Regions from separate parts of the Massilia sp. P1_C10 genome, predicted to be linked through region 2. Evidence: predicted binding sites of a transcription regulator. Region 2 holds the regulator's gene; the other holds the start of a gene.

Region 1 (14,577 bases), on a different contig from region 2:
TGGCGGCGGCAATGCCGCGCCGCGCGCACAATTGCTGGCGCGCCGCGGCGGGAATGAAGGGATTGCCGATCGGGACATTGAAGGTGCTGCTGAAGGTCCCGGCCTCGGCGATGCTGGCGCCAACCTTGCTGTCGGTGTAGAGCAGTTCGGCGTACGCTTCCGCATGTTCGTTGAACCTGAAGTTGCCCAGCGAGGTCGCCTGCGTCCGGTCGAAGCCGGTCACGTAATAGTTGGGCGGGTTGCCGTTGTAGAGCTGGACCGGCTGCACCAGCGCGCCGCTGGCCGGATCGATCTGCCAGACGCCGGACAGCGCGTCGCTGCCGCCGGCGCCCTTGCTGGTCGAAAACGCCGACGGCACCGTGGTCGTCGATCCGGTCGGCGCGCCGTTCAGTGAGTTCAGGCTGGTGACGCCGTAGCTGCGCGCGCCCTGGGTCAGCGGATCGGCGCGCGTCTTGCCCACGCTCAGCACCACACTGCCGCGGTTGTCGGGCAGGTTGGCGCCGACGGTCAGGTCGGCGCGGCGGCGCCTGGCGTCGCGCTGGCCGGTGGTGGCGCCGTACGAGGTGCTCAACTCCACGCCGGTGAAGTTGCGCTTCAGGTTGAAGTTGACCACGCCCGACACCGCATCGGCGCCGTACACGACCGACGCGCCGCCGGTGATCAGGTCGACGCGGCTGATCAACGCCAGCGGGACGGCATTGGTGTCGACCGCGCTGTTCAGGTTGAACGGGACAAGCCGGCGCCCGTTGACCAGCACCAGCGTGCGGTTCGGGCCGAGGCCGCGCAGGTCGACGGTGGCGGCGCCGGCGGAGCCGTTGTTGGTGCCGGGTCCCATTGCCGGCGCCGCGGCCGGCAAGTTCTTGAAAAATTCTTCGACGGCGATCGGTTGGGAAGCCGTGATGTCGTCGGCCCGGATCGATGAAATCGGACTGTTGGAGGTGGTGCCCGGCGCGGTGATCCGGGTGCCGGTGACCACGACCACCTCCATTTTTTCCTGCGCCCGCGGCGACTGCGGTACAAGCGCCAGGCTGGCCACGGCGACGCACGAAAGCATCCGGCGCAGCCTGCGCGCCAGTATTGTCTCGCAGTCCATGGCAGGCGCCATCATGGAAGCCTACACCCGGGCGAGGGCAGGGCGATCGGTGCGGTGGCCACCAATGAACGTGCCAGCGGGCGCGCAGTCGTTTGCGCTGCTGCCGCTGCCGGCCACCTCCGGCTCGGCCCTGGTGCAGTATGCCGGCTGGGCCGCGGCCCTGGTGCAGTAGGCCGGCTGCGCCGGGCCGCGCAGCCGTGGGCTGCGATCGGCCACAGGCCGGATATAGCTTTCGCCAAACACCTCTTCGTACAGTTCGCGCATGCGCTGGCCCATCTGCGCCAGCGCTTTCGCATCTGCTTTGCCGCGCAGGCCCATGTAAGGGAAATGGTGCAGGAAGTAGCCGAACACCTGGTCGCAGTCGGCGGCATATTTCATCGTGTCGAGGATGTGGTAGTGCCAGAAGGTGTCGACGTCGACCAGCGGGGCGGTCGGCTCGTGAGGGAACATTTTCATCAGGTACAGAAAGCGCCGATATTCGACTTCGACCGTATCGGCCTGCTCGCGGGTCCATCCTTTGCCGTCGTCCTGACGCATCAGTTTCACTTTGATCGGGTCGAGGTCGAGGGCGGCGATCGCAGCGAAGTCATTGAAGGAGATCATGCTTGAATCCTTTCTTGTTAAATTCATGGAAGGTCGGTTCGCCTTTTCAACGCTTGCTGACAGCCGAGAATTGGGCCATTTCCAGTAGGCCATTGTCTCAACGACATTGTTTGATATGACGAAAAGCAAATATGCTGCAATTGATGTGCGCGGACGTTGAGAATTATCAATTGACCCACGTATTGATCAACGCGCGGGCGCGGTCCCTGAGGAGGAAAGTGGCGCTCGCCGGTCGCGTCAATGGGGCGTCGCGGGGCGGGCGCGGATGACGAAACAAGGGCCGCGACGAAGGCGGCCCTGAGGTGGATGGCGTTTCCGCCTGCGGCTTGCTGGCCTGCAGTGCGCTTGCTACGCCGCCGCGGACAGGGTCGGCCGCTCCGAATAGAAGTGCCCGGCCTGGACTGCGCGCGCCTGGTCGGCTGCGCCGCCCGGCGACGCTGCGGCGCGGTCGTTGGCAGCGGCCGTTGCCGATGACCAGGCGGTCTTCACGGTGGCGGAGGACCAGGCCGTTTTCGCGGTCGCCGACGACCATGCCGTTTTCGCCGTCGCCGACGACCACGCGGTTTTCGCCGTCGCCGAGGACCAGGCGGTTTTTGCAGTGGCCGACGACCAGGCCGTTTTCGCGGTCGCGGACGACCAGGCGCTTGTCACCGAGGCGCCGCGCGCTGCCGATCCGGCGGCCGCATCCTGCTGATGATATGCCTCGCCGAACGTCTCTTCATACAGTTCCTGCATGCGCACGCCGATCCGGTGATGCGCCGCCTCGTCGTCTTCGCCGCGCAGGCCGATGTACGGAAAGTGGTGCAGGAAATAGCCGAACACCTGCTCGCAATCGGCCGCGTATTTCATCGTGTCGAGGATGTGGTAGTGCCAGAAAATGTCGACGTCGAACAGCGGCGCGGTTTGCTCTTGCGGGAACTTTTTCATCAGGTACAGGAAGCGCCGGTATTCGAATTCCATGGCATTGGCATGCTCCAGCGACCAGCCTTCGCCGGACTCCTTGTGCATCAGCTTGACTTTGATCGGGTCCAGGTCAAGGGCGGCGATCGTGTTGAATTCTGCGTTCGGTTTCATGGCATATCCTTAGTATTTGGAGTTTGTAACTATTAGTTATAATTTACTTCAAACTTCGTCGTTCACGCTCACGGTTCTGGATCCTCCTTGATGGAATCCCCGAGTGGGGGGCGGCCTGGCTCTGCTGGTATTGATTCCGAGCAGTGAGGTAATTCTTGCGTACGGAGGCTGAGTGGAACTTGACTTCGGTCAACAAAATAAGCAGTCGATTCCTAATTGGGATGTGGATGCGCCGACACGCTCCTACGGCGGGAGCGAAGTGTCTGCGTAGGACAAGTGAAGGCTGATTAGGCCAATGTGATGGGCACGGGCAGCGCCGCGGGCGTCTCGGCGGACGCGGCCGGCGCGATCGGGTCGCCGAATGCGGGTACCGCCACCTGGATGGTGGTGCCGGCGGCCGGACCGCTGGTAACCTCGAAGGTGCCGCCGAGGATATTCACGCGCTCTTCGATACCGACCAGGCCGAACGAGCCGGGCTTGTGGCGGCCATTCGTCTGCAGGCCGACGCCGTTGTCGCCGACCGTCATCGCGATCCAGCCGCGTTCGACCCGCAGTTCGATGCGCACCCGGCTCGCTTTGGCATGTCGCGAAATATTGCTCAGCGATTCCTGCAAGATGCGGAACAGGGCAGTGGCACAACGGTCGCTGACCTGGATCTCCTGATGGTTCTCCACCAGCTCGCAGAGAATGCCGGTGCGGCGCCGGAATTCCGTGATTTGCCAGTCGACTGCCGCGTTCAGGCCAAGGTCGAGCACGTTCGGCCGCAAGTCGTTGATGATCTGGCGCACGCTCTTGATGGTCGCGTCGATCTGCTGCAGGGTCGACTGGGCGCGCGCGTGCAGGCGCGGATGGCGTTCGCTGGTGCGCGCCGACAGCATGTCGGCTTCGATCCGCAGGGCCAGCAGGTTCTGCCCGAGGTCGTCGTGGATCTCGCGCGCAATGCGCTTGCGCTCGCCTTCTTTGATGTGGTCGGCGTGCGCGGCCAGCCGGCGCAGGTTCTCATTCGACATTTGCAGCTTGGACTCGCTGGCGCGCAATTCCTGGGTCATGCTCTCGGCCAGGGCCACGGCGCCGCGGCGCGATGAGGCCAGCGTGTGATACAAGGTGTACAGCAACAAGGTGCTGACCGAGCCGGCCAGCATCGCCAGCCACGGCAGGTAGACTTCGAATTCGGTGTAGAGATTTGCCTTCCTGACGCTGAAGCGGGCCTCCCAGCTGCGTTTGCCGAATTCCATCGGCAAATTCGCGACGAAGGTCCAGCGGTCGGCCAATGCCTCGGGCGGGGAGGGCGCGGCCTCGGTTGCGTGGCTGTCGAACAGCATGATCCGATGGGTGGCGGCGCTCGCTTCGGTCCGGTCCGTGACGTCGGTCAGCGTCATTCTCACGTCACGCACCGGCATCTGCTCGAGCACGCCTTGCATCAGCTTGTTGACGCTGAAGCCGATGCCGACCGACCCGACATAGGCCGCATGGCGCTGCGCGGTGGTCGCCGTCGGCATGTCGCTGCGATAGATTGGCAGGCGCATCGCCAGTCCCGTGCGATTTCTTCCCGACAGCGGCACGATCGGCATGCCGGAGGCGGATATTTCGCCGTTGTCGCGCGCCGCTTCAAGGGCGGGCACGTTGCCTTTCGCGGAAATATCGGCGCCGAACCGGTTTCCCCAGGCAGAGATGGGTTCGATATAGGTGAGCACCGTGTAGCTGTCGCGTTTCCCGGGCGGGGTGATGCGGAACGGGGGATAGCCGCTCGCCAGCACGGCCATCTCCTTGCGCATGGCCGCTTCAAACTCCGGGCGCTCGGCTTCGGTGACGTAGCGGGCGTAGTTGATCGTCTCGATTCCGGGGAACGCCTTTTCAAGGCCCAGGCCGTCCACGTAGCGGTGAAACTGGTCGCGCGTCAGGTTGGTGGTGGTCTGAAACAGGCTGGCGCTGCCGCGCAGCACGTCGCTATAGCTTTTGATGCGCCCCTCGAGCGTGGTGCGCGCGCTGCGCGCCATGTTATCGAAGCGCTGCTGCGCCGCGCTTTCGTTGGCGCGGGCGGTGGCGAAATACAAGGCCAGGCCCACCCCGCAGGTGAGCAGGGCGCCGATCCAGAATGCCGGCCTCGTCGCGATAGGCTGCTTCAATTGACTGGCCCTGAATGACATGATTGGCGGCGGCAGCTACGTGGATTGAATTGGACGCATTGGCATAAATTAAGGTACGCACAATCGCGCCTGCGCGTAGCTAGCAGAACGACTAGGAGGCGCAACGCGGACGTAAAAAATCCCGCCGCGGCACTTGCCGGAGCGGGATTCCTGCGCAGTCGGGCGGCTTACTTGACCCAGCTGTCCTTCAAGGTCGTGACGCGGTTGAACACCGGCTTGCCCGGCTTGCTGTCGACGCGGTCGGCGACGAAATAGCCGTGCCGCTCGAACTGGAAGCGCTGGTCCGGCTCGGCCGCGCTCATGCCCGGCTCGAGGTAGGCGGTGACCGTCTCCAGCGCGTTCGGATTGAGCGCGGCGATGAAGTCCTTGCCGCCGGCGTCCGGCTGCGCTTCGGTGAACAGGCGGTCGTACAGGCGCACTTCAGCTTCCAGCGCGGTGGCGGCGCTGACCCAGTGGATGTTGCCCTTGACCTTGTACGCGTTCGAGCCTTCGGTGCCCGACTTGCTGTCTTCGAAATACTTCACGTGCACCGCGGTGACGGCGCCGCTGTCGTCCTTGTCGTAGCCGGTGCACTCGACCACGTAGCCGTGGCGCAGGCGCACGCGGCTGCCCGGCGTGTCGCCGACCGGCGGGAAGAAGCGGAAGTAGCCCTTGACCGGCACTTCCATGAAGTCTTCCTGCTCGATCCACAGGTGCTTGGTGATCGGGAAGATGCGCAGGCCGCGCTCCGGGAAGTGCGGGTGCACGGGCGAGGTGCATTCCTCGGATTTGTCTTCCGGGAAGTTGTCGATGATCAGTTTGAGCGGACGCAGCACCGCGGTCGCGCGCGGCGCCTTCGGGTCGAGGTCGTCGCGCAGCGCGCCTTCCAGCGTGCTCATGTCGATCCAGCCGTCGGCCTTCGACACGCCGATGCGCTCGCAGAACAGCTGGATCGATTCCGGCGTGTAGCCGCGGCGGCGCAGGCCCACCAGCGTCGGCATGCGCGGATCGTCCCAGCCGGACACGATGCCCTGGTCGACCAGCTGGCGCAGCTTGCGCTTGCTGGTGACGACGTAGGTCAGGTTCAGGCGCGCGAATTCATACTGGCGCGGCAGCGGCGCCTTGAAGAAGCCGCCTTCGGCCAGGGTCGCCAGCAGCCAGTCGTAGAACGGGCGGTGATCCTGGAATTCGAGCGTGCACAGCGAATGCGTGATGTTTTCCAGCGCGTCCGAAATCGGGTGCGTGTAGTCGTACATCGGGTAGATGCACCAGTCGTCGCCGGTACGATGATGGTGCGCGTGACGGATCCGGTAGATCGCCGGGTCGCGCATGTTCATGTTCGGCGAGGCCATGCCGTCTTCGCTGATCTTCGCGCGCAGGATGTGCTCGCCGTCCTTGTACTTGCCGGCCTTCATGTCGCGGAAGATCGCCAGCGACTCGTCGGCGGGGCGGTTGCGGAACGGCGAGTTGGTGCCCGGCGTGCCGAAGTTGCCGCGGTTCTTCGCCATGTCTTCGGCGCTCTGGCTGTCGACGTAGGCGTGGCCCGAGGTGATCAGGTATTCGGCCATCAGGTACAGCTGCTGGAAATAGTCCGAGGCGTAGTACAGGTGGCTCTTGCCCGCTTCTTCCCAGTCGAAGCCCAGCCATTTGACCGTATCGATAATGGTGTCGACGTATTCCTGCTCTTCTTTCGCCGGATTGGTGTCGTCGAAGCGCAGGTGGCACAGGCCGCGGTAGTCGCGCGCCATGCCGAAGTTCACGCAGATCGACTTGGCGTGGCCGATGTGCAGGTAGCCGTTCGGCTCCGGGGGGAAGCGGGTGATGACCGGCGGCAAGCCGTCGCGCGCGTGGGTGCCGGCCGCCAGGTCCGATTCGACGATGGCGCGCAGGAAATTCGACGAAGGCGCGTTGGGCGCTGCATTATTTTTATCGTTGCTCATTAAAAAGGCTTAAGAATGATGGGGTTGCGGCATTTTACCGTATGGAAGGGGGAACTTGGGCGGGCCGGCGCGTTCTATAGGATAATCTCGCTTTAATGGTTTTGGCTGTAACGCCAAGGATTCCACGTGGAAAATTTATATGCCGTTCTCGGCGTGGCGCCGAATGCGACCGACGACGAGATCAAGAAGGTCTACCGCTCGCTGGCGATGCGCTACCACCCGGACCGCAACGACGCCCCGGCGGCCGAGGTGCGCTTCAAGAGCGTGACCAAGGCTTACGAAATCCTGTCCGACCACGCCAAGCGCGCGGAATACGACCAGAGCGTGAATCATCGCATCATCCTCGACGCCGAGGCCGAAGCGTTCGAACTGTGGCGCTCGCTGTTCAACCTGAACGGCGTCGCGCTGCCCGCCTGAGCCATACAACGTAGTAGAGAAAAGAATCCCCAATGAGAAAAGTACATCCCGAATTTGCCTATCAGTCCCGTGAACTCGAGGGCCAGATCGACGGCATCCTGGGCGACCCGCCCGACCGCAAGAACTACAAGCTGATGCAGGACGCGCTGGCCGGCGAATACGCCAGCGGCGGCGGCATCGAAGACGTCAACATGATGAGCTTCGCGCTGGTCGACCACATCAAGTTCTCCGATCCCAAGGGCCTGCTGCGCGAAGCCGGCCAATACGAAGGCGGCGACCCGGCCCAGGTGTTCGCGATGGCGTCCTGCGACGGCGAGGCCGGCAAGATGTATGCGGCCATGACCGAGAACCACCCCGAACTGGCGCGCCAGGCGATCATCACGGCGTTCCTGTTCAAGCACCCGCGCAAGTGGGACGACGACGACCAGTCGCTCGAGCAGATCACCCGCAACGACGACGGCGACGACCAGCACGACGAGGACGACGTCACCGACGACTTCGCACAGATGTTCGACCAGGAGGACTGATCATGAGTTCCAATCTGCCCGCATTGTCGAAGCAGGTCAGCGAGCTGGTGCTGGCCGGCTCGCTGAGCCACGCCGAGCAGGCGTTTTCCGACGCCGTCGAGGCGCACGGCGACCTGGCCGTGGTCGAAGTCCTGGGCACGCTGGCGCCGCAAGTGACCGCGCTGCACCTGTCCGGCTTCGACGGCGGCAAGACCTCGCTGGCGACGCTGCTGGTGCCGCCGAAAGCGTGGGCCGACAGCCTGGCCTTCATCGCCGCCACCTGGTCCGACGACCAGATCGAGGACGATCCGGAGCGCGTGGCCGAGACCCTGTTCTCGCACGTGCACGGCGTGGTGTTCTCGACCGACGACGAAGACCGTCGCCGCGAACTGCTCGAGCAGGCGTCCGCCAGCGACCATGGGTCGACCGTGTTCGCGATCCTGTTCTCGATGGCGCCGAAGGAGATCCTGGAAGTGGCCGGCGAGATCATCTCGAAGGGCAGCTACATCACCGGCCTGACCTCGGGCGACAGCGACATCGTGCCGCTGGCGATCGAACTGGCCAAGGCCAGCGAAGACGGCTGGGACCGCGCGCTGTTCGAACTGTTCCCCGACTTCCGCCACAGCGCCGACCTGGCCGACGCCGAGTTCTCGGACGATCCGGACGACGAACCGAAGTTTTTGCAGCGTTCGACCAAGGAACTGCTGTATCGCCTGCGCAAGCAAGTGCCGACGACGCGCAGCATCGTGCGCAAGGCCGGCGCACGCAAGAGCATCGGCACGGACATCTTCTCGTGATGGCCGAAGCGAGCACGATGCAGATTGCGGTCGTCGAAGAAAAGCTGCCGCGGCTGGTGCGGGCGATTCGCGCGCTCGGCGCGCGGCCGGTTGACGACGACGCGGTGATGCTGGCCGACGAACTGGCCGGCATCACCGCGATGGTGGCAGAGAAGTTCACCAACGACCGCACCGCCGAAGGCATCCAGCGCGCGTTCTTCCTGACGGTGGGCGGCGTGTCGCTGGGGATCGACCATGCGATCGAAGAGACCGACGACGAGACGGCGCTCGAGTACCTGATCGGGGAGGGCGCCGAGGCGGCATTCCAGGTCGGCTTCCGCATGATCAAGGAACTGTCGGCGCTGCCCGAGGATGCGCTGGTCGGCGAGTACGACCAGGATCCGGTGTACATGCAGCGGCGGTTGAAGGAGCTGTTCGTCGACATCTGCAGCGCCGATCCAGGCCAGAACTGGTCGGGGCCGGAGCGTTATCAGCTGCAGCTGAAGCAGCGCAAGGGCGTACAGGCGATCGTGCGCGCGGCCGGCTGGCTGCGGCGCCATCACTACGAAGGTCCGATCAACGATCCGGATTTGAATGCGGAAGGCGTGATCGCGCTGGCGATTATTTTCGCGATCGAAGGCGGCGGGCGGATTGTCGCGCGCACCGGGCAGAAGGAGTTCGAGCGGCTGGTGGGATCGGTGCGAAAGAACAAGCCCGACTGCGACGCCGGGTGGGCCGAGCTGATGGCCAAGATCCCGGCGCAGCACCAGGCCGTGATGGCCGAGCGGATCGCGTCGTACCGCGAGCACTGCACGGTGCTGCTGAAGATTCGGACGCGCGCGGCGATGAAGACGCTGTTCGCGGAGCTGGAGAACTACGCCGGCTCCGAGCTCGAAGCCAATTACGACTGACGGCTGTTGGCACGCGGCGCCGACAAGGGCGAGGTCAGGTCCGCCGGACCTGACCCCAGGTGTTGGGCCGCGGCCGTGACCAGCGCCACAAACGCATCGACAAGCGGCGCATGTTCCCCGCCGCGCTGCGCCAGCAGCAGCATCGTCGTCGCCCCCTTGTCGACAATCGGCCGATAACACACCCCATCCATCTTGATCCGGTCGAACGACGCCGGCAGCAAGGTCACGCCGCTGCCCGCCGCCACCAGGCCGATGATCGTCGACGCCTCGCCCGCCGTCTGACCGACGCGCGGCACGAAGCCCGCCTCGCGGCACAGCCTGAAAATCTGCGGATAGATGCCGGTGCCGGCGCCCGGCGGATACATCACGAACGGCTCGTGTTCCAGTTCGCGGATCGCGATCTGCTGTTTGGCCGCCAGCGGATGCGCGGCCGGCAGCACCGCCACCAGCGGATCCTCGCGCAGGTTCGTCAGCTTGATGGCCGGCGACACCGGCACCTCCGGCGGCCGGATGAATCCCAGGTCGAGCGTGCGGTCCCCGATTGCCTCCAGCTGCCGCAGGGTCGCCGTCTCGTGCAAGGTCAGAGTCACAAGCGGGAACTCCTGCCGGTAGCGGTTGATCACATCGGCAAACAGCGGCGTCAGCGGCGTCGAGTAGGTGAAGCCGATGCGCAGCTCTCCCGCTTCGCCGCGCTCGGCGCGCCGCGCCGTTTCGGCCGCCTGCTCGGCCAGCGCCAGGATCTTGCGAGAATCCGCCAGGAACAGCTTGCCCGCTTCGGTCAGCCGCACCGAGCGCTTGGTGCGCTCGAGCAGGCGCGCGCCCACGTCGGCCTCCAGCACCCGGATCGCGTGGCTCAGCGGCGGCTGGCCGATGTGCAAGCGCTCGGCGGCGCGGGTGAAATGCAGCTCTTCGGCGACCGCGATGAAGTAGCGCAGGTGTCTTAACTCCATGCCATTAATCGTTTTAAAGTATTAGAAACGCCTCAAATATATATTGGACAGTATTAAACCGCAATCCTAAGATGGACTGGTCCCTCCACGAAAGCATTCCATGTCCATCCACGCCGGCAGCCCCGCCTTCAAGCGCATCAACCGCGCGATGGTGTTCGGCGGCTTCTCCACCTTCGCGCTGCTGTACTGCGTGCAGCCGCTGATGCCGCTGCTGGCGCACCAGTTCACGCTGACCCCGGCGCAGAGCAGCCTCGCGCTGTCGGTGTCGAGCTTCGCGCTGGCGCTGTCGCTGTTGTTCTCCAGCGTCGTCTCGGACCGCATCGGCCGCAAGCCAATGATGGTGGCCGCGATGATGGGCGGCGCGGTCCTGACGGTGGCGTCGGCGTTCGCGCAGGACTTTGCGCAGCTGCTGGTGCTGCGCGCTTTGCTCGGCGTCGCGCTCGGCGGCATGCCGGCCATCGCCATGGCCTACCTCGGCGAAGAGATCGAACCGGCGTCGCTGGGCCTCTCGATGGGCCTCTACATTGGCGGCAGCGCGTTTGGCGGCATGGCGGGGCGCGTGATTACGTCGGTGCTGAGCGACTTCTATTCGTGGCGCGTGGCGCTCGCGGTGATGGGCGTGGCCGGCCTTTACGCGGCGTGGGAATTCCGCCGCAGCCTGCCGGCGTCGCAGAACTTTAAACAGGGCCAGCGCGGCTTGGCGGCGTTGATGACCGGCGTGCGCCAGCACCTGTCCGATCCCGGCCTGCCATGGCTGTTCGCGCTGGCGTTCCTGCTGATGGGATGCTTCGTCAGCCTGTACAACTACATCGGCTATCGGCTGCTGGGGCCAGCGTATGGGCTGAGCCAGAGTGGCGTCGGATTGCTGTCCGCGCTCTACCTGCTCGGCATTTTCAGTTCGGTGTGGGCAGGGCGCCTGGCCGACCGGCTTGGGCGGCGCAACGTGCTGTGGCTGGTGATGGCGGTGATGCTGGGCGGCCTGCTGCTGACGCTTGCCAGCTCGCTGATCGCCATCGTGCTCGGCATGGGCCTGTTCACCTTCGGCTTCTTCGCCTCGCATTCGGTGGCGAGCAGCTGGGTCGGCCGGCGCGCGCAGGAACCGAAGGCGCTCGCATCGGCCATCTACCTCTTCTTCTACTACCTCGGCTCCAGCGTGCTCGGTTCGTTCTGCGGCACTGTATGGAGCGCCGCCGGCTGGCCTGGCGTGGTCGCGCTGTTGGGCGGTACACTGTGCGTCGGCTTTGTGATCGGCGTGAAGCTGCGCGGCCTCGCGCCCTTGCCAACGCCGGTGTTGGCGACAGTGTAAGGATATTTCCCGCGCCCCCGACAAAGCCCGGGTCAGGTCCAGCGCGATCTGACCCCATTTTCGGAGGCGCCATGAAATTCATCGTTCTGCTCCTTGCCTTGTCGGCGAGCGTCGCCAACGCCCAAACCTGCACCGCCCGCAGTCCCGCGCACACCGTAGCGCTGGTCGAGCTCTATACCTCCGAAGGCTGCAGCAGCTGTCCGCCGGCCGACCGCTTTGTGAGCGAGCTGCGCGGCGCCGGGGTGAGTGCCGCGCAAGCAGTCCCGCTCTCCCTGCACGTCGACTACTGGAACGCCATCGGCTGGAAGGACCCGTTCTCCAGCGCCGTGTTCACCAAACGCCAACGCGCGCTGTCCGACCTGGTCCACACGCGCACCATCTACACGCCCGAGTTCTTCATCAACGGCCGCGAGCTGCGCAATTGGAGCGGCGGCCTGCGCGACGAGGTCAAGCGCATCAACGCCAAGCCCGCGCAGGCATCAATCGCGATCACGCTCGGCCGCGCCACAACGGCTGGGCTGCCTGTCGAGGTGAGTGCGAACGGTCCCAACGGCGCGCTGCTGCACGTGGCCTTGGTCCATAATAAAGTGGCGAGCAGGGTCACTGCCGGCGAAAACGGCGGCCGCACTTTGCACCACGATTATGTGGTGCGCGAGTGGCTGGCGCCGCTGCCGATCGGGCGCGACGGCCGCGTGCAACTGGCGCGCGCGTTGCCGCTGCCGAGCGGGGCGCCGGTGGCCGACCTGGCCGTCACGGCCTTCGTCCAGGCCGCCCAGGGCGAGGTGCTGCAGGCATTTTCGCTGCCGGTGTGTGACAGCCCGGCTAAATGAAAATGCAACTTAACATCAGAGGGCGGGTCTAACCAATCCAAACCTTGATGGGGAGTAGCATCATGTTGCAAGCAAACGAAATCCAGCAGACGTTCAGCAAAATCCAGCAAACCATCGGCCAGGCCGAGCAAGCCTGCAATGCCTCCGCCGATACGCCACAGGACCTGAAGGCCTGCATCTCGAAGATGGCCCGCGACGCCAGGACGGCGGGCGACGTCATCAAATCGAACGACGAGTCGCGCATCATCCAATGCGTCGACGACCTAGAAGACATGGGCGACGAAGCACGCCGCCTGAGCCGCAGCGATTCGCACATCTCGCCGCAAGTGGAATCGGCTGTCACCAAAGTGCATGCCGAGCTGTCGGCGCTGAAGCACAAGCTGCACTGATTCTGTTGCCGGTGGAAAGATACCGGAAGGACGCGCCGCTCCAGCCTACCTACCGTGTTGGGAGGAAGGATCGGCGCCTTCAGTTCTTAATTTCGCTCCCATCCGATTTCACGCAGCACGAAACCCAACGCGTGGACAGCAAACGTCGCGTCATCGTCGCTCACTATTCTTAGCGACATCTTATGGCGCTCGTTATCCTTACCCCGTGGATGAAGTTTGTTAATGATTTCTAAGGCAGATCGAAGCGCTACTTTCTCGTTGTCACCGAAGTGGATCTTTATGGTCCTAATCCAGGCACCAAGGTCCTGTTCAAGTGGGAATTCGGCATCGACTATTTTTTGCATCCACCTCGACACAAAGACCACAGCTGCATTTCTACTTTGATCTACTATCGAAGTGGGCAATTCGCGATACGCGGCATCTAGAGCCCTGTTATACGCTGACTGTACACTCGCAAAACTAGTTGGATTAATTTTGCTCTTGTCTAGTTCGGGCAGAACCCCAAACGCTGAATCGGCTCGGAGTGTGACGATTATGTCAGATCCGATCGAGCGTTCTATTTGAACGATTTTCCAACTCGAAACTGCGTCTGCTTGCCCCAGCATCATCCGTGTGCCCGCTCCAATGTTAGGGAGGCTAAGAAGGTCGGTGCATTCGATATAAACCGTTAAATTCTTCGGTACGCGCCAACCATTGTTTGCGGCCTTTATCAGGTCGGAATGGACGGCAGGATGTGCCTCTACTTGGACTATTTCACGACTTACGTTTCCAAAGTTTTGCAACAGCCGACCTCGCCGAATCCGTGTGCCGAAGTCGAATGATGTCTCGACAAATATCCAACCGAACGGCGCACTATGGAAGCTTCGCGGCACTTTTTGCATGTCGCTAGGCTTTTCAATCAAGGTAGCGTTGCAGATGGGCGGTGTAGGCCAAACGGGGTGTGTTGGGCCATCGCGTCCTTCGTACACTAGCCCGGTATCGATATCTATACCCAATCGAGACATTTCTTCTGCGCCTTTATCATGGTGATTTAAGTACTTTTCTTTTGTCCTGAGTGAGCATCTCGTCACTGAACTGGCAACGCCGACGTTCGCACAGCGGAGGCGGGGTCAGCCTCGACATTCAGCCGCGCACAGTCTATCGCGCTGCTTTTTTCTTCGGTCAAAACGCTGAAAAAAATACCAAAAAAACGCGCCAACAAAGGATGCGCGGAACAGTCGAATTTATGCGTGTTACTCAGGAGGCCGGTGTATATCAAAGTGCCAACCGCCGTCGCGAAAAAAACGATCAGAAAATTTTTTCATGGCGTGCGAATCGAGTCTTTATGCGAGAATTTTGGGATCGCTAAATGGAGCTATCTGGTCATTGCTGCTCGCCGATGAATGCCGCTTCCTCCCGTCCGCTCATTTCTTGCGCGTCGGTGGGAATATGGTTCGTCCGAAGTATCTTGCCTTCCTTCGCGTAGACTAAATACGTCTCGCCGGTGCCGGTTTCCTTTGGGAACTGAATAAAAGGCCTGGTGCAGCCAATCGAAATCCTGTTCTTGTTGATCGTGTATTCGAGCACCTGGCCGTTCACGTACTGCCCCTTGATCGCTTGATCGACGCTGAACACGGCCTGATGCGTTTGCAGTACTTGATCTTGCCCTGAAGGCGA
Region 2 (14,577 bases):
CAAGATGGGCGGGGTGGCCGTCTACGCGCCCAACAAGCAGCGCCGCGCCAGCCTGCCGCTGCAGATTCCGGCCGGCATGGCGCTGGCCGGCGGCACGCTGCAAGTGAGCTACCGCGAACGCCCCGACGCCGGCGGCGCCGTGCTGGCGCAAGCCAGCCTCGCCCTGCCCTGAGCTCGACGTCGTGGACAGCCGGCTCGCGCGTGCGCTGGGGCTCGCCGCGCTGCTGCTGCTGCTGCCCCTCGTCGCGTCGGCGGCCAAGCCCGACGACGGCGCCTCGATGCTGCTGCTCGAGGTGCGCCTCAAGCGCCACGTGCTGGCCGAATCGGTCACCGCCTGGCAGTATCCCGATGACGTGCGCCTGCCGCTGGGCGAACTGGCGCGCCTGCTGACGCTGGCCGTCAAGGTCGCGCCTGGCGAGGGCCGCGCCGCCGGCTACCTGCTGTCCGAGCAGCGCACGTTCAGCCTCGATGCGGCGCGCGGCGAAGTGCACATCGACGGCCGCACCCGGCATGTCGACCCCGCCGAACTGCGCATCGAATCCGACGACATCTACGTGCCGAGCCGCCTGCTGGCGCGCTGGCTGCCGGTGGACCTGAAGATCGACATGTCCAGCCTGGCCATCGAAGTCACGCCGCGCGAGCAGCTGCCGCTCGAGGCGGGGCTGGACCGGCGCCAGCGCGGCATACGCGCCGGCGGCCCCGCGCCTTACGTCGATCCCGGCTACCCGCGCCTCGCTTCGCCGTATGCAATGGCGAGCGTGCCGTTCATCGACCAGACCATCGCCGCCGACGTCGCGCGCTCACCAACCGGCCGCCGCGCCGACGGTTCGTACACCGCCTACCTGACCGCCGACCTGCTCGGAATGCAGGCCTCCTTGTTCGCGTCCCGGGGCCTGAGCAACGACGCCGGCGGCACTCTGCGCCTGACCGTCGGGCGGCGCGACCCGGACGGCGGCCTGCTCGGCCCCCTCGGCGCGCGCACCGCGCTGGCCGGCAGCATCGCCGTCCCGGGCATCGACAACGTCTCGCGCACCAGCGCCATCGGCAACGGCGCCGCCGTCAGCAACCGTCCGCTCGATCAGCCCACCCGCTTCGACCGCCACACCTTGCAGGGCGACCTGCCGCCCGGCTGGGACGTCGAACTGTATTACAACGAGGCGCTGGTCGGCTACCAGCAGTCGCGCGCCGACGGCAAATACGGTTTCGACGATCTGCCGCTCGCATACGGGAACAACGACTTCCGGCTGATGTTCCATGGTCCGCTGGGACAGGTACGCGTCGAGCGGCGCAGCTTCCTGCTGGAGCAGTCGGCGGTGGCGCCCCGCGCGCTGTATTACGACATTGCGGCGCATCGCGACGGCGACGGCGTCAATCGCGCGCTGGCGCGCTTCGACTGGGGCGTCGCCAGCTACCTCTCGGCCAACGGCGCCGTCACGCGCGTCGGCGAGCGCCAGTACCTGCAGGCCGGCCTGCACAGCTACTGGCGCGCCTTCATCCTGAGCGCCAATGCCGCCCGCGCGGACGACGGCGGCCGGCTCGGCCAGCTGACCCTGAAGACCCGGCTGGGCAACATGGCCATGAGCGCCAGCCGCGCGGTGCTCGACGACTTCACCAGCGAGACCTTCCCCGGCGGCGCCGGCCAGGTGCATGCGCGCGACGAGCTGCGCGCCGACGGCGCCCTGCTGCCGATGCTCCCGGCGTCGCTGCTGGCGCGGCGCGAGTCGCTGGCCTCGGGCGTGCGCAACCTCGACGCGCAGGGCCGCGTGTCCTGGATCCGCAACGGCATGGCGCTGACCAATTCGCTGCGCTGGCAGTCGCTGGCGGGCGCGCGCACGGCGGACGGCGCGATCCGCCTCAGCCGCCGCGTGGCCGGCATGGGCATCAGCGGCCAGGTCGATTTCGGCGTACTGCCGCTGCGCGCCCTGTCGGCGATTGCAATCGCGGCCGACCGCAACCTGGCCGACGGCTATCTCGCCAACATCGGCGTGACCCGCTCCTTCGTCGACCGCACGGTGCGCGTCACCGGCGGCATCAACAAGAGCCTTGGCAGCTACGGCCTTGGCGTCACCGCGTTCTGGTCGAGCCGCCGCGAGATGGGCGTCGGCGCGCGCCTGTTCGTCGCGCTTGGCCGCGAGCCGCGCCAGTCGCGCTGGCTGGCCGGCGCCCAGCCGATGGCCGGCAGCGGCACCGCCTCCGTGCGGGTCTTCCTCGACAAGAACCAGAACGGCGTGATGGACGCCGGCGACGAAGCGATCAAGGGCGCCGGCTTCACCGTCAATGGCGGCAACCACCTGGCGCGCACCGACGCCGCCGGCTTCGCGTGGCTGGACCGGCTGCCGCCCAACGTCAACGTCGACATCGGTTTCGACCCGAGCACGCTGGACGATCCACAATGGGTGGCGCGCGTCAAGGGAGTGCGCGTGGTGCCGCGGCCGGGCAAGGTGGCCGCGATCGACTTCGCCGTCAGCGTCAGCGGCGACGTCGACGGCACCACCTGGCTGCTTGAGAAAGGCGCCAAACGCGGCATCGGCGAGCTGCAGGTCGAGCTGGTCGACGCAGCCGGCAGCGTTGCGGCCGCTGTCCGGAGCAACGCGGACGGCTCGTACGTGATCCCGTACGTGCTGCCGGGTCGCTACCAGCTGCGCATCGCGCCGGCCCAGCTCGAACGCCTGCGCCTGGCGCAATCCGGCGCGCCGGCCGTGACCATCGGCCCGGACGGAAACTCGCTCAACGGCCGCGATATCGTCGTCAGCGCGGCGCCGCCCTAGCCGCCCGAGCGCGCGCCCCGGCCCGGCGGTTTTCAGTATCATGGCCGTTTCAAAGGGGACTTTGCGATGAAGCCATTCACGCTCCGATGCGCCGCCTTCGCCCTCGCCTGCCTGTGCGTGGCGGGCTGCAAGGACAAGCACGATCCGCTCAAGCCGACGGTCGCCACACCGGCCATCACGACGCCGGCCGCATAGCGCCAGGCCGGCCGCGCGCGCGTTTTTCGCCACTTGTCGGTGCGCGACAGGGTAAACTGTCGCCCGTTCCCTTCCATTAGCAGGTATTTTCCATGTCGTTTGACTCCCTTGGACTGATCGATCCGCTGGTCCGCACCCTGGCCGAACTTGGCTACCAAACGCCGACGCCGGTCCAGCTGCAGGGCATTCCCGCCGTGCTGGCGGGCCGCGACGTGATGGCCGCCGCCCAAACCGGCACCGGCAAGACCGCCGCGTTCGCGCTGCCGATCCTGCAGAAGCTGACGATGGAGGGGACCAGGGTCGCCGCCAATTCGGTGCGCGCGCTGGTGCTGGTGCCGACCCGCGAACTGGCCGAGCAGGTGCACCAGAGCTTCCTGGCCTACGGCGCCAGCCTGCCGCTGCGCACCCACGTCGCGTACGGCGGCGTCAGCATCAATCCCCAGATGATGAAGCTGCGCAAAGGCCTCGACCTGCTGGTCGCCACACCGGGGCGCCTCCTCGACCTGCACCGCCAGAACGCCGTCAAGTTCGACCAAGTGCAGGTGCTGGTGCTCGACGAAGCGGACCGCATGCTCGACCTGGGCTTTTCGCGCGAGCTCGATGCGGTGTTCGCCGCCCTTCCGGCGCGGCGCCAGACCTTGCTGTTCTCGGCCACCTTCTCCGACGAGATCCGTGCGATGGCCGGCAAGCTGCTGCGCGACCCGCTCGGCATCGAAGTCAGTCCGCGCAACACCACCGTCAAGGCGATCGCGCAGTGGATCGTCCCGGTCGACAAGAAGCGCAAGCCGGAACTGTTCATGCACCTGCTGAAGAAGAAGCGCTGGGGCCAGGTGCTGGTGTTCGTCAAGACCCGCAAGGGGGTCGACGCGCTGGTCGACACCTTGCAATCGCACGGCATCCCGGCCGACTCGATCCACGGCGACAAGCCGCAGCCGGCGCGCCTGCGCGCGCTGGAGCGCTTCAAGGCCGGCGACGCGCGCATCCTGGTCGCCACCGACGTCGCCGCGCGCGGCCTCGACATCGACGACTTGCCGCTGGTGGTCAACTTCGACCTGCCAATTGTGGCCGAAGACTACGTCCACCGCACCGGCCGCACCGGCCGCGCCGGCGCCTCGGGCGAAGCGGTGTCGCTGGTGTGCGCCGACGAAGTCACGCAGCTGGCCGCGATTGAAGTGCTGACGAAACAAACGCTGGAGCGGGTCGAGGAAGCGGGTTTCGAGCCCGATCATCGCGTGCCGGTCACGAACACCCGCGGCGAAGTGGTGAAGAAGCCGAAAAAGCCGAAGAAGCCCAAGGGCGACGCCAAGGTCACCGAGGTGGACGTGCGCTTCGCGCGGCGCTAGGGAAAAGCCCGGGCGGCGCTGGCAGTGTCCGCCCGTCAGCACTATAATGGAAGCGTCCCCCGCAGAACGGGAATCACGAGTCCGACCACGTGAACCATCCACGGCCCTTTGCCATCGCGCCGCCCTTCCGCGCGAATGGATTCAAGCCGAGCTGCGCAGCCTGTAGCTCGGATCAGCTGTGTTTGCCTTCAGGACTCGATGAGGACGACTTCAGTTTGCTCGACGCCGCTATCGGCCGCCGGCGGCGTGTGGCGCGCGACGAACGCCTGTACCAGATGGGCGAGCCGTTCCGTAATCTTTACGCCATCCGCTTCGGACACTTCAAGACCTCGCAGGTTAACGCCGCCGGTGAGCAGCAAATTACGGGCTTCCAGATGGCCGGCGAGCTGCTCGGCCTTGACGCGATTGGCGGCGGCCACCACCACTGCGACGCGGTGGCGCTGGAAGACAGCGAAGTGTGCGAAATCCCGTTCGACGAGCTCGAAGAGCTGTGCGGCCACCTGCCCGCGCTGCTGCACAACTTCCATCGTCTGATGAGCGACGAAATCACGCGCGAGCAGAACGTCATGCTCCTGCTGGGCAATATGCGCGCCGAGCAGCGCCTCGCAGTCTTCCTCGTCAACCTGTCGGCGAGGTACGCCGCGCGCGGCTATTCGGCCACCCACTTCCAGCTGCGCATGTCGCGCGAGGACATCGGCAACTACCTGGGACTGACGATCGAAAGCATCAGCCGGCTGCTGTCGCGCTTCAAACAGCTTGGCTTGCTGAAGGTCGACAAGCGCGACGTCACGCTGCTGCAGCCGGAACTGCTGCGCGCGATGGCGGCCGGCACAGGGCATTGCAGCCCGTTGTCGTGACCTCCTCCAGCGGAAGGACATAAGCGCATCGTTCGCTCCTTCGGCGCCAGCGCAACCTCGAAGCCGAAGCACTTCACCAGCCCGATCACCCGGGTATTCTGGGGCAGCGCCTCGCTGACGATCCCGCATCTTCCGCGAGTGCGGCAGTACGCGATCGGTGAAGCGCGCCAGATGTGACGGCGACCCCAGCTCGCGCACGCACACGAACAGCCGAAGCGCAGCTCGTAGCGTGAGCATCCTCCCAAGGCAAGCCCGAACCATACCGGCTTGGCCAACCCGTCCCGGCAACGTGCTCCAGCCCTATCGCGAATTTCGCCTAAGCATTTTTGCGATAACTCAAATCGAAAAACTGTTATAGGGAGCAAGATTTCCTTCGATCCAACCTTGGAACAGCAGCGCCGCTCAACGGAGATCGCGACATGACAGGCATCCCGCTTCCCAATCCGTTCGCTGGTCTTAGTGGAGCGAATCGTCCATTCGCCTGCGCTTCGCTACCGATCGTGGACTGGCCGAAAACCAGCTCCTGGTTAAGAATGTCAGCGGCGGCGAAGCGATTTGCGGAGGGATCGAGTACCGGCTGCTGTGTGTTTCGCTAGAAGCCGGGATGTCGCTGAAGCAGTTCACTGCATTGCCGGTTGAACTGCAATTTCTCACAGATCGAGGCAGCACAGCTACCAAGGCGCTAGCCCCCTTTGCTCCACGCTGTACTGCCTTGTGAAAATTGCACATTCCATGGTGTGGGCTGCAAAATGAGTTCTTCACGACAATCAACCAAAACCGTCGCTTTTACGGCACTGATTTTCTTCTCAACACCGTTTCTGAACGCCTGCGATCATCCAGTCCAGTCATCAAAGAGGCCCAGCATGACGGCTCTATCATCACGACTTGAACCACTCTTTAAAAGAACGAAAAAGATTTGCTTTGGGCAATTTATTGTTGAAATACCTTCGACTGCGAATGCGGTCTTCGGGCCTACAGATGTGGATTTCCCCATCGATTTCCACTCGGGTGAAGCACATACAATATCCACACGTATAAATGCTCAACTCGTAGAGATTGAAAAGAACCGAATATTTTTGAAGGGTAGCGCGCTCGCCGCTAGCGATTCTCTGTTCGGCAAAGTTATTGATGGCGCAGCTCCCGGCCAGAAATTAGTTTTTGGCTACAGAGACCAAGGATCTTACACAGTCGAATCTTTCATTCCCATTGGCGATGATCTATTTATTCAACACGGGGCATCCCATCCCAAGGACGACTCGGTTAACAGCTTAAACAAGACCGCGACATTACTACGGCTCCGCGCCGACGACGAGTCCCCTACGGAAACAGGTGTTTGCATAGAAGGCGGTTTCGTTGCTTTGCAACCCGAATTCGAACGTGCCTCGATCGGAGTAAGGTTGAAGGAGTTTCCAGATGTCCATTTTTCCGTCGCCGTCGTCAAGAACCAAGACTACCTCATTGAGTCAAGCGGATTGGAAAAACGTCTGGACGCCGCCGCGAAGGAAGGTGGCAGCTGGTATTCCCGGATAAAATTTTTCCGCCGTGGCCCGCGGCAGTTAGGCAACTGGAATGGTTTTGAAGTTCTTGCCCGCAAGCCGGCACAGGAACACACAACCGAATCGCACGAGTTCGCGTTTGTCAGCTTGGGCGCAGTGAGAGATTCGTTGTTGCCGGAACTGGATATCAAGCTGGACACCGGCGTCAAGGACGATCAGACAGCGAGCGTCGCGCCGAGTATCACGGATGAGGAAGCTGTGGCGTTGTGGGACAAACTCGTCAGCACCATTCGCGTGCGCCCCACCGGCGAGGCCGCTAAAAAAAATTCCGCGCCCAAAACCCCGCTAGGAGCCCATGCAGACAGTGGCAGTCCTTGTCCGGCGTCGGGTTGGTGGGAATGTCGAGATAATGGCTTGGTGATCGGCGGGCGACGCCGCCACGTCGTCGCGGGCGAGCCTATGCCCAACGCGGTTCTGCTCGACAAACGTGGCATATGGCAGAAGCTAAGCGGCGAACATCCGACTCGAGAGGTCGCATCGGTTTGGGAGTTGACAGAACACGACCCTCTTCCTCATTCGAGTGGATCGGAGGCCGGATGAACGTCATCCGGCTGCATGACAAGACCACCCACGGCGGTGAAGTCGCCAATGTGACAGCAACCTATTTCACTGTCGATGGCTTAGGTGTTGCTCGGGTCGGCGACTTGTGTTCTTGCCCTTTACACGGCCCGGGAACCATCGTCGAAGGCGACGAACGCCACACGATTGATGGCGTTGGCGTCGCCTATCACGGCCACAAGACTAGCTGTGGCGCCATGCTGATCGCAACCGATAACAACTACTCCCGCCCCTGACCCGGCGCGCACGGCTGAAACGCCGCCCCCGCCTCATCTCGGCAATTGCTACACTCATCGCTTGGCATCGATGAGAACAGGACCGGGAATGACGGCAGCACCGAAACAAGCATCAGCCGCAAGCGAAGACAAGAAGGCGGCGACGAAGAAAGTGATCTACGCGGCCGTCTTCGCCAACCTGGGCATTGCTGTCGCCAAGTTCATCGTCGCCGCCATCACCGGCAGCGCCGCGATGATGGCCGAGGGGATCCACTCCGCGGTCGACACCGGCAACGAGGTGCTGCTGCTGATCGGCGAGAAGAATGCCGCGCGCCCGCCCGACCAGGCCCACCCCTTCGGCTACGGCAAGGTGGTCTACTTCTGGGCGCTGATCGTCGCCCTGTCGGTGTTCTCGCTGGGCGGCGGCCTGTCGATCTACCGCGGCGTGCACGGCCTGATCGATCCCGAGCCGATCGAGAACGCGCTCTGGAGCTACGTGGTGCTGGCGGTTGCCTTCGCGTTCGAGGGCTACAGCTGGAACCTGTCGCGCCTGGGCCTCAACAAATACCGCAAGGACGGCGACAACCTGTGGCAGGCGGTCCGCGCCAGCAAGGACGCGGCGGTGTTCACCGTTTTCATCGAGGACACCGCGGCGCTGGCCGGCGTGGTGGTGGCGGCACTGGGCATCGGGCTTGGCCAGCTGTTCGACAACGAACTGTTCGACCCGGCCGCCTCGGTCGTCATCGGCCTGCTGCTGGTCGGCGCCGCCTGGACGCTGGCGCGCGAGACCGGCGCGCTGCTGGTCGGCGAGAGCATCGGCCGCGAGGAAACCGGAGAACTGCGCGACATCATCAATTCCGATCCCTCGATCGACAAGGTGGCGCGCGTGCTGACGATGCAAATGGGGCCGGACGAAGTGCTGCTGACGGCGTCGGTGCAGTTCAAGCGCGGGATGCGCATCGACGAGGTGGAACAGGCGATCGAGCGGCTGGAAAACGCCGTGCGCAAGCACAATCCGTCGGTGCGCACGCTGTACTTCGAGTCGGCCGCCCTGCGCTCGTCCTGGGTGTAAGGTGGTGGTCAGGTCCGCTGGACCTGAGCCCGAAGCTGGCCCGCGGCTTCCGCAAGGGGCAATGCCCGCAGCGCCGGCAGCTGGTGCCCCAGTTCGCGCACCACCGCGTGCGCCAGGCTGGCGCATTCCCCCTTGAACAGCACGGGGTCGACCGCGCCAACGGACATCGCGCGCAGCGCATCCGATTCCTCGATGTGGGCAACCTGCACCGCCGCCACCACACCGCGCCGCCGCACGATCGGCACACCAATGAAACGCAGACGCATTCGCCGGTCGAGAACGAAGGTGCCGGCCACCAGCGTGTGAATCCCGACATCGAAGATCACACGGTCAATCACCTCGACCGCGCGCCTGACGACGTGCGCCTGGCTCTTGGGCTTGGGTGCGAACAAGCGTTTCATCAGGCGCATGACAGCCTCATTGTGCGAAAATATAATTTCGACAACTTTATCCGAAGCTTGCGCGGCCATCCAGCACTAATTCACTTCACCGGCATTTATCCGTCCGGGTGAAGTGATTTCACAACAGATCAGGCGTCCGGCGAATCCGGCGGGCGCCGCTCCTGCTGGCGCTCCTGCTGGAACTGGCGCTCGATCTCCTGCCGCTGCTGGCGGTCGATCTCGCGCTGGCGGTCCTGCTGGATCTGGCGGTCGACCTCGGCGTCGCGGTTGCGGCGGCGCTCCTCCTGCTCCTGCGGCACTTCCGGCTCCTCGACGATCACCGGTTCCGGCGCGGGCGCAGGTGGCGGCACGCCGTCCTGCTGCATGTCGCCGCCTTCTTCGATCACTTCCATCTGCTGCTCGTCCGTCGGCGCCGGCGCGATCTTCGGCCCTCCCGGGAACTGCGCGGCTCGGTCGAGCTTGCCGCTGTCGAGGGCCGCCTTGAAGAAGTCGCCCACCAGCAGCACCGCATTATGCCCGCCCTGTCCCCAGTACGCGCTGCGCATGGCCACGCGGTTGTCGTTGAAGCCGACCCACGCGCCGGCCACCAGGTTCGGGTGCATCAGGATGAACCAGCCGTCGGCGTTGTTCTGGGTGGTGCCGGTCTTGCCGGCGACGTCGGCGGTGATGCCGAAGCGGCTGCGGATCGCGGTGCCGGTGCCGCGGTTGATCACGCCGCGCATCATGTCGATCAGCGTCACGGCCGACGCTTGCGACATCGCCCGGCGCGGCGCTTCGGCGCCGAAGCGCGCGATGATTTTGCCGTCGCGGTCCGTGATGTGGGTGACGAACACCGGCTTGCGGTAGTCGCCCTGCGCGGCGATGGTCGCATACGCGTTGACCATTTCCAGCAGGGTCACAGGGCTGGTGCCGAGCGCCAGCGACGGCACCGATTGCAGCTTGCTCTGGTTGATGCCCAGCGACCTGGCCAGGTTGATGATGTTCGGCAGGCCGACGTCCTGCATCACCTGCGCGGTGATCGTATTCTTCGAAAACACCAGGCCGTCGCGCATCGTCATGCGACCGCCCGTGGTGCCGGTCATGTCGGTCGGGCGCCACATGGTGCCGTCTCCGGCCTTGATGTTCATCACCGCGTCCACATACGGATGGTCCGGCGTCAGGCCCTTTTCCAGCGCGGCGCCATACACCACCGGCTTGAAGGTCGATCCCGGCTGGCGCGCCGCCTTGACCACGTGGTCGAACTGCTCGCGCTGGAAGTCGCGGCTGCCGACCCAGGCGCGCACTTCGCCGCTGGCCGGATCGAGCGCGACGAAGCCCGCTTCGAGGCGCGACTTCGCGGCGCGCAGGTTGGCGATGAACTTGCCGTCGGCCTTCAGGCGCTTGAGCGCCGCGCCCGGAGCCTCGCCGTCTTCGACCGCCTTGCGGTATTCGGCCGATTCGCGCACGAAGGCGTCGGCCAGCGCGCCGTGCGACTGCCAGAAATACTGGAACGGCTTGACCGACCCGCGCGCGGCGGCGTAGGCGCCGGTCGAACCGGAGGTGCTGATGCCGGGCTGGCTCCATTCGACGTCGGCCACCGCCTGCAGCGCGTTGGCCTGGCGGTCGACCGCCTGCAAGGCCGCCTTCTGCAGGTCGAAATCGAGCGTGGTATGCACCACCAGGCCATCGAGTTGCAGGTTGTAGTCGTTCTCGTCGGCCCAGTCGATCAGCCACTTGCGCACGTAGGCGGTGAAGTGGGTGTCGGTGCCGGGACGCTCGGCCTGGCGCGCGAAATGCACCCGCAGCGGCCGGCGAATCAACTGCCTGTAGCGCGCGTCGTTGATGATACCGGCCTTGACCATCTGCCCCAGCACCACGTTGCGGCGCTGGACCGAGCGCTCGGGATTGGTGACCGGGTTGTAGTAGTTGGTCCCCTTCAGCATTCCGACCAGGGTCGCGCTCTCGAGGATGTCGAGCTGCGCGGCCGGCTTGTCGAAATAGGTGCGCGCGGCCATCTCGATGCCGAAGGTGTTGTACAGGAAGGGCACAGTGTTCAGGTAGGCTTCCAGGATCTCGGTCTTGCTGTAAGTCGCCTCGATCTTCAGCGCGGTGATCAGCTCCTTGAGCTTGCGGTTCAGGTTGCGCGAGCGGCCGATCTCCTCGGGGAACATGTTGCGCGCGAGCTGCTGCGTGATGGTCGAGCCGCCCTGCGCGTCGCCCTTCAGGCTATAAAAAATCGCGCCGGCGGTGCGCTTGATGTCGATGCCGTGGTGATCGTAGAAGCGCTTGTCCTCGGTGGCGACCAGCGCGCCGACGACGTTCGGCGACACCTGGGCGAGCTTCACGCGCTCCTGCAAGCCCTGGTCGAAGCTGGCCAGCTCCTTGCCGTCGGCCGACACCATGGTCGACGCGCGCGCGGCGCGGGCCTGCTTGAGGTCCTTGATGCCGGGCGTGACCGGGATCAGGATCAGCACATAGGCCAGCAGCAGCGCGATCAGCGCCGCGAACGCCCACAGCGCGACCAGCGCGGCGCGCATCAGCGGCGAGTGACCCATCAGATAGCCCCGCGCGTGCAGGTAGCCGGAGTGCGCCCTGTCGCGGATGCCGCCAGCCAGCTGCTTCAGTCGTTCCTGCGCGCGTTTGCTCTGTTCGTTCACTATGTTCGTTCCGATTATTTGATCCCAGCGGGCAAGTATATCCGACGGGGCCGGATTCTCTGTTCGCTACCGAACAACGGATGGACGGCGCCGCAAGGATGGGTTAGATTGCTCGTTTTGCCCACCGGGTTCCCCATGTCCCTGTCTGTCCTCACGCCGATGCGCGCCGCCCTGCTTGCCGCTGCCCTTTCCCTGGCCGGCTGCGCCGCGCCGGCACGCCCGCCGATGCTGGCTTCCTTCGTCGTGATCGGTGAAGACGGCGCCGCCGTCGCCCGCGTCGTCACGCCAGCGCCGTCCTGCCCATCGATCCGCATCGACCAGCTCGATATCCCGATGGCGCTGCGCGCCCCAGCCGCCACGATCGCCCAGCGCGCCACCGAATCGGCGCCGCAGGATTCGAAACCGAGCGCATTCCCGGTGCTGACGTGCGAAGCGCCTATCCCGGCCGGCACCGCGCAGGCCTCGGTCGACGGCCGCGCGCTTGCGCTGCCGCGCGCGCACGTGGACCGCATCGTCGTCATCGGCGACACCGGCTGCCGCGTGAAGAAGAACAAGAGCGGCGGCGACTACCAGGACTGCAATCGCCCGGCCGCCTACCCGTTCGCGCGCATCGCCGCGCTGGCGGCGGACTGGCGCCCCGACCTGGTAGTGCACGTCGGCGACTATCACTACCGCGAAAACGCCTGCCCGCCCGACCGCACGGGCTGCGCCGGCAGTCCGTGGGGCTACGGCTGGGACACGTGGGACGCCGATTTCTTCACGCCCGGCCGCAAGCTGCTGGAAGCCGCGCCGTGGGTGGCCGCGCGCGGCAACCACGAATCGTGCACGCGCGGCGGGCAAGGATGGTGGCGCTTCCTCGATCCGCGTGCGCTGCTGGCGGGCCGCGACTGCAACGACGCGGCGAACGACATGCAGGGCAACTTCAGCGATCCGTACGCCGTGCCGCTGGGCGGCGGCGCGCAGCTGATCGTGCTCGACACCTCGGCCACCACGTTCCGGGGGCTGAAAGCGGACGACCCGCGCATGGCGAAATTCGGCGCCGACTACCGCAAGATGGAAGAGTTGTCGAGCAAGGCCCCATATAACATCGCAGTCGACCACCATCCGATTTTCGCGTTCGGCGCCACCCGCAACAATGAAGGCGAGGTGCGGCTGTTCAAGGGCGACAAGGGCCTGCAGGACGCTTACGGCGCACTCGATCCGCGCATGCTGCCCAAAGGCGTCAAGGCGGTGCTGTCCGGCCACGTGCACTTGTGGGAGCAGGTCAGCTTCAGCAGCGATCACCCGACCCAGTTCGTCAGCGGCTTCTCCGGCACCGCCGAAGACATCGTTCCGTTGCCGGAGACGCTGCCGCCAAACGAGTCGCCGGCGCCCGGCGCGGTGGTGGCCGGCATCAGCTCGTGGATCGACGGCTTCGGCTACATGACCATGGAGCGCGCCGGGGCCGACGCGTGGACCGTGAAAGTCTGGGACCTCGACGGCAAGGTGCGGAATACCTGCGCGGTCACGGGCAGCAAGTCGTTATGTGAGATTCCGCATATTCGCTGAAGGCTTCCAGCGCCGCAGCAGCAAGGCGTTGGTCACCACGCTGACGGAACTGAACGCCATCGCCGCGCCGGCGAACACCGGGTTCAGCATCCCCATTGCCGCCAGCGGTAATCCGAACACGTTGTAGACAAAGGCCCAGCCCAGGTTCTGGCGGATCTTGCGCCAGGTCCGGTCCGAGATCGCGATCGCATCGGCCACCAGCGCCGGATCGCCGCGCATCAGCGTGATGCCGGCCGTGTGCATCGCCACGTCCGTGCCGCCTGCCATGGCGATCCCAATGTCGGCCGCGGCCAGCGCCGGCGCGTCGTTGATGCCGTCGCCGACCATCGCCACCTTGCGCCCGGCGCGCTGCAATTCCTCGATCACCCTGCTCTTGTCGGCCGGCAGGACCTCGGCGCGGAAATCGGCGATGCCGACGGCGGCCGCCACCGCCGCGGCGCTGCCGGCGTTGTCCCCGGTGAGCATCACGCACTTCACGCCCATCGCCTCCAGCGCAGCCACCGCCGACCTTGCGGACGGCTTGACGGCGTCGCCGAACGCCAGCATCCCGATCAGGCGCGTGTCGCCCGGAACGCCGGCCGCCAGCCACGACACGGTGCGACCCGCTTCTTCTGCGCCGACTGCGACGCCCAGGTCGTCCATCAGGCGCCGGTTGCCGAGCCAGACCACGCGCTCGCCGACGACGGCCTTGACGCCGCGCCCCGGCAGCGCCTCGGCGCCGTGCGCCGCCGGCAGCGCCAGGTTGCGCGCCAGCGCCGCATCCGACACCGCCCTGGCCAGCGGATGGTCGCTGAACTGCTGAACCGCCCACGCCAGCGCCAGCGCTTCATCGCCGCCGTCGATCGCAACCAGCGCCGGCTTGCCTTCGGTGAGCGTGCCGGTCTTGTCGAACACGACGACGTCGACCGCTTGCGCCGTCTCCAGCGCCGCCGCGTCCTTGATCAGAATGCCGTGGCGGGCGGCGACGCCGGTGCCGGCCATGATCGATGCCGGCGTGGCCAGCCCGAGCGCGCACGGGCAGGCGATCACCAGCACCGAAATCGCGTTGAGCAGCGCCTGCTGCCAGTCGCCCGCCGCCATGCCCCAGCCGAGCAGCGTCACGGCGGCGATGACCAGAACCACCGGCACGAACACCGCGCTGACCTGGTCGACCAGCCGCTGGATCGGCGCCTTGACCGCCTGCGCGTCCTCGACCAGCTTGATGATCCGCGCCAGCATGGTGTCGGCGCCGACCGCGCCGGCGCGAACCACCAGCAGGCCGGAGCCGTTCACGGCGCCGCCGGTCACGCGGCTGCCGGGATGCTTAGTCACCGGCATGCTTTCGCCGGTGAGCAGCGATTCGTCAAGCTCGCTGGCGCCTACGACGACTTCGCCGTCGGCCGGCACGCGCGCGCCGGGACGCACCACCATCGTGTCGCCGACCCGCAG

The links. Region 2 encodes FNR, which switches genes on or off when oxygen is low (the NO sensors DNR and NnrR bind a similar motif). Its sites were predicted from a motif close to TTGATNNNNATCAA; they were not measured.
Region 1: AC1D02_RS02115 (glycine-rich domain-containing protein) is a predicted target of FNR. The motif match lies at 2,950-2,963, and genes of this name have one in related genera.

What each region holds. Positions count from the first base shown of each region.
Region 1 is NZ_JBFUAC010000001.1:447,053-461,629, forward strand. Features, by position in the region: gene AC1D02_RS02105 (TonB-dependent receptor domain-containing protein) at 1-1,093, opposite strand, end outside; gene AC1D02_RS02110 (glycine-rich domain-containing protein) at 1,115-1,696, opposite strand; gene AC1D02_RS02115 (glycine-rich domain-containing protein) at 2,045-2,770, opposite strand; gene AC1D02_RS02120 (CHASE domain-containing protein) at 3,058-4,896, opposite strand; gene AC1D02_RS02125 (glutamine--tRNA ligase/YqeY domain fusion protein) at 5,085-6,836, opposite strand; gene AC1D02_RS02130 (DnaJ domain-containing protein) at 6,963-7,253, shown strand; gene AC1D02_RS02135 (hypothetical protein) at 7,286-7,780, shown strand; gene AC1D02_RS02140 (hypothetical protein) at 7,777-8,556, shown strand; gene AC1D02_RS02145 (hypothetical protein) at 8,574-9,446, shown strand; gene AC1D02_RS02150 (LysR substrate-binding domain-containing protein) at 9,437-10,396, opposite strand; gene AC1D02_RS02155 (MFS transporter) at 10,497-11,702, shown strand; gene AC1D02_RS02160 (DUF1223 domain-containing protein) at 11,774-12,532, shown strand; gene AC1D02_RS02165 (hypothetical protein) at 12,595-12,921, shown strand; gene AC1D02_RS02170 (hypothetical protein) at 13,008-13,802, opposite strand; gene AC1D02_RS02175 (hypothetical protein) at 13,976-14,269, shown strand; gene AC1D02_RS02180 (hypothetical protein) at 14,284-14,577, opposite strand, start outside.
Region 2 is NZ_JBFUAC010000005.1:207,092-221,668, forward strand. Features, by position in the region: gene AC1D02_RS13115 (fimbrial biogenesis chaperone) at 1-172, shown strand, start outside; gene AC1D02_RS13120 (MSCRAMM family protein) at 183-2,768, shown strand; gene AC1D02_RS13125 (hypothetical protein) at 2,835-2,963, shown strand; gene AC1D02_RS13130 (DEAD/DEAH box helicase) at 3,056-4,306, shown strand; gene fnr (fumarate/nitrate reduction transcriptional regulator Fnr) at 4,396-5,163, shown strand; gene AC1D02_RS13140 (T6SS immunity protein Tli4 family protein) at 6,027-7,259, shown strand; gene AC1D02_RS13145 (PAAR domain-containing protein) at 7,256-7,513, shown strand; gene AC1D02_RS13150 (cation diffusion facilitator family transporter) at 7,602-8,564, shown strand; gene AC1D02_RS13155 (hypothetical protein) at 8,573-8,974, opposite strand; gene AC1D02_RS13160 (penicillin-binding protein 1A) at 9,094-11,601, opposite strand; gene AC1D02_RS13165 (metallophosphoesterase family protein) at 11,737-13,149, shown strand; gene AC1D02_RS13170 (heavy metal translocating P-type ATPase) at 13,123-14,577, opposite strand, start outside.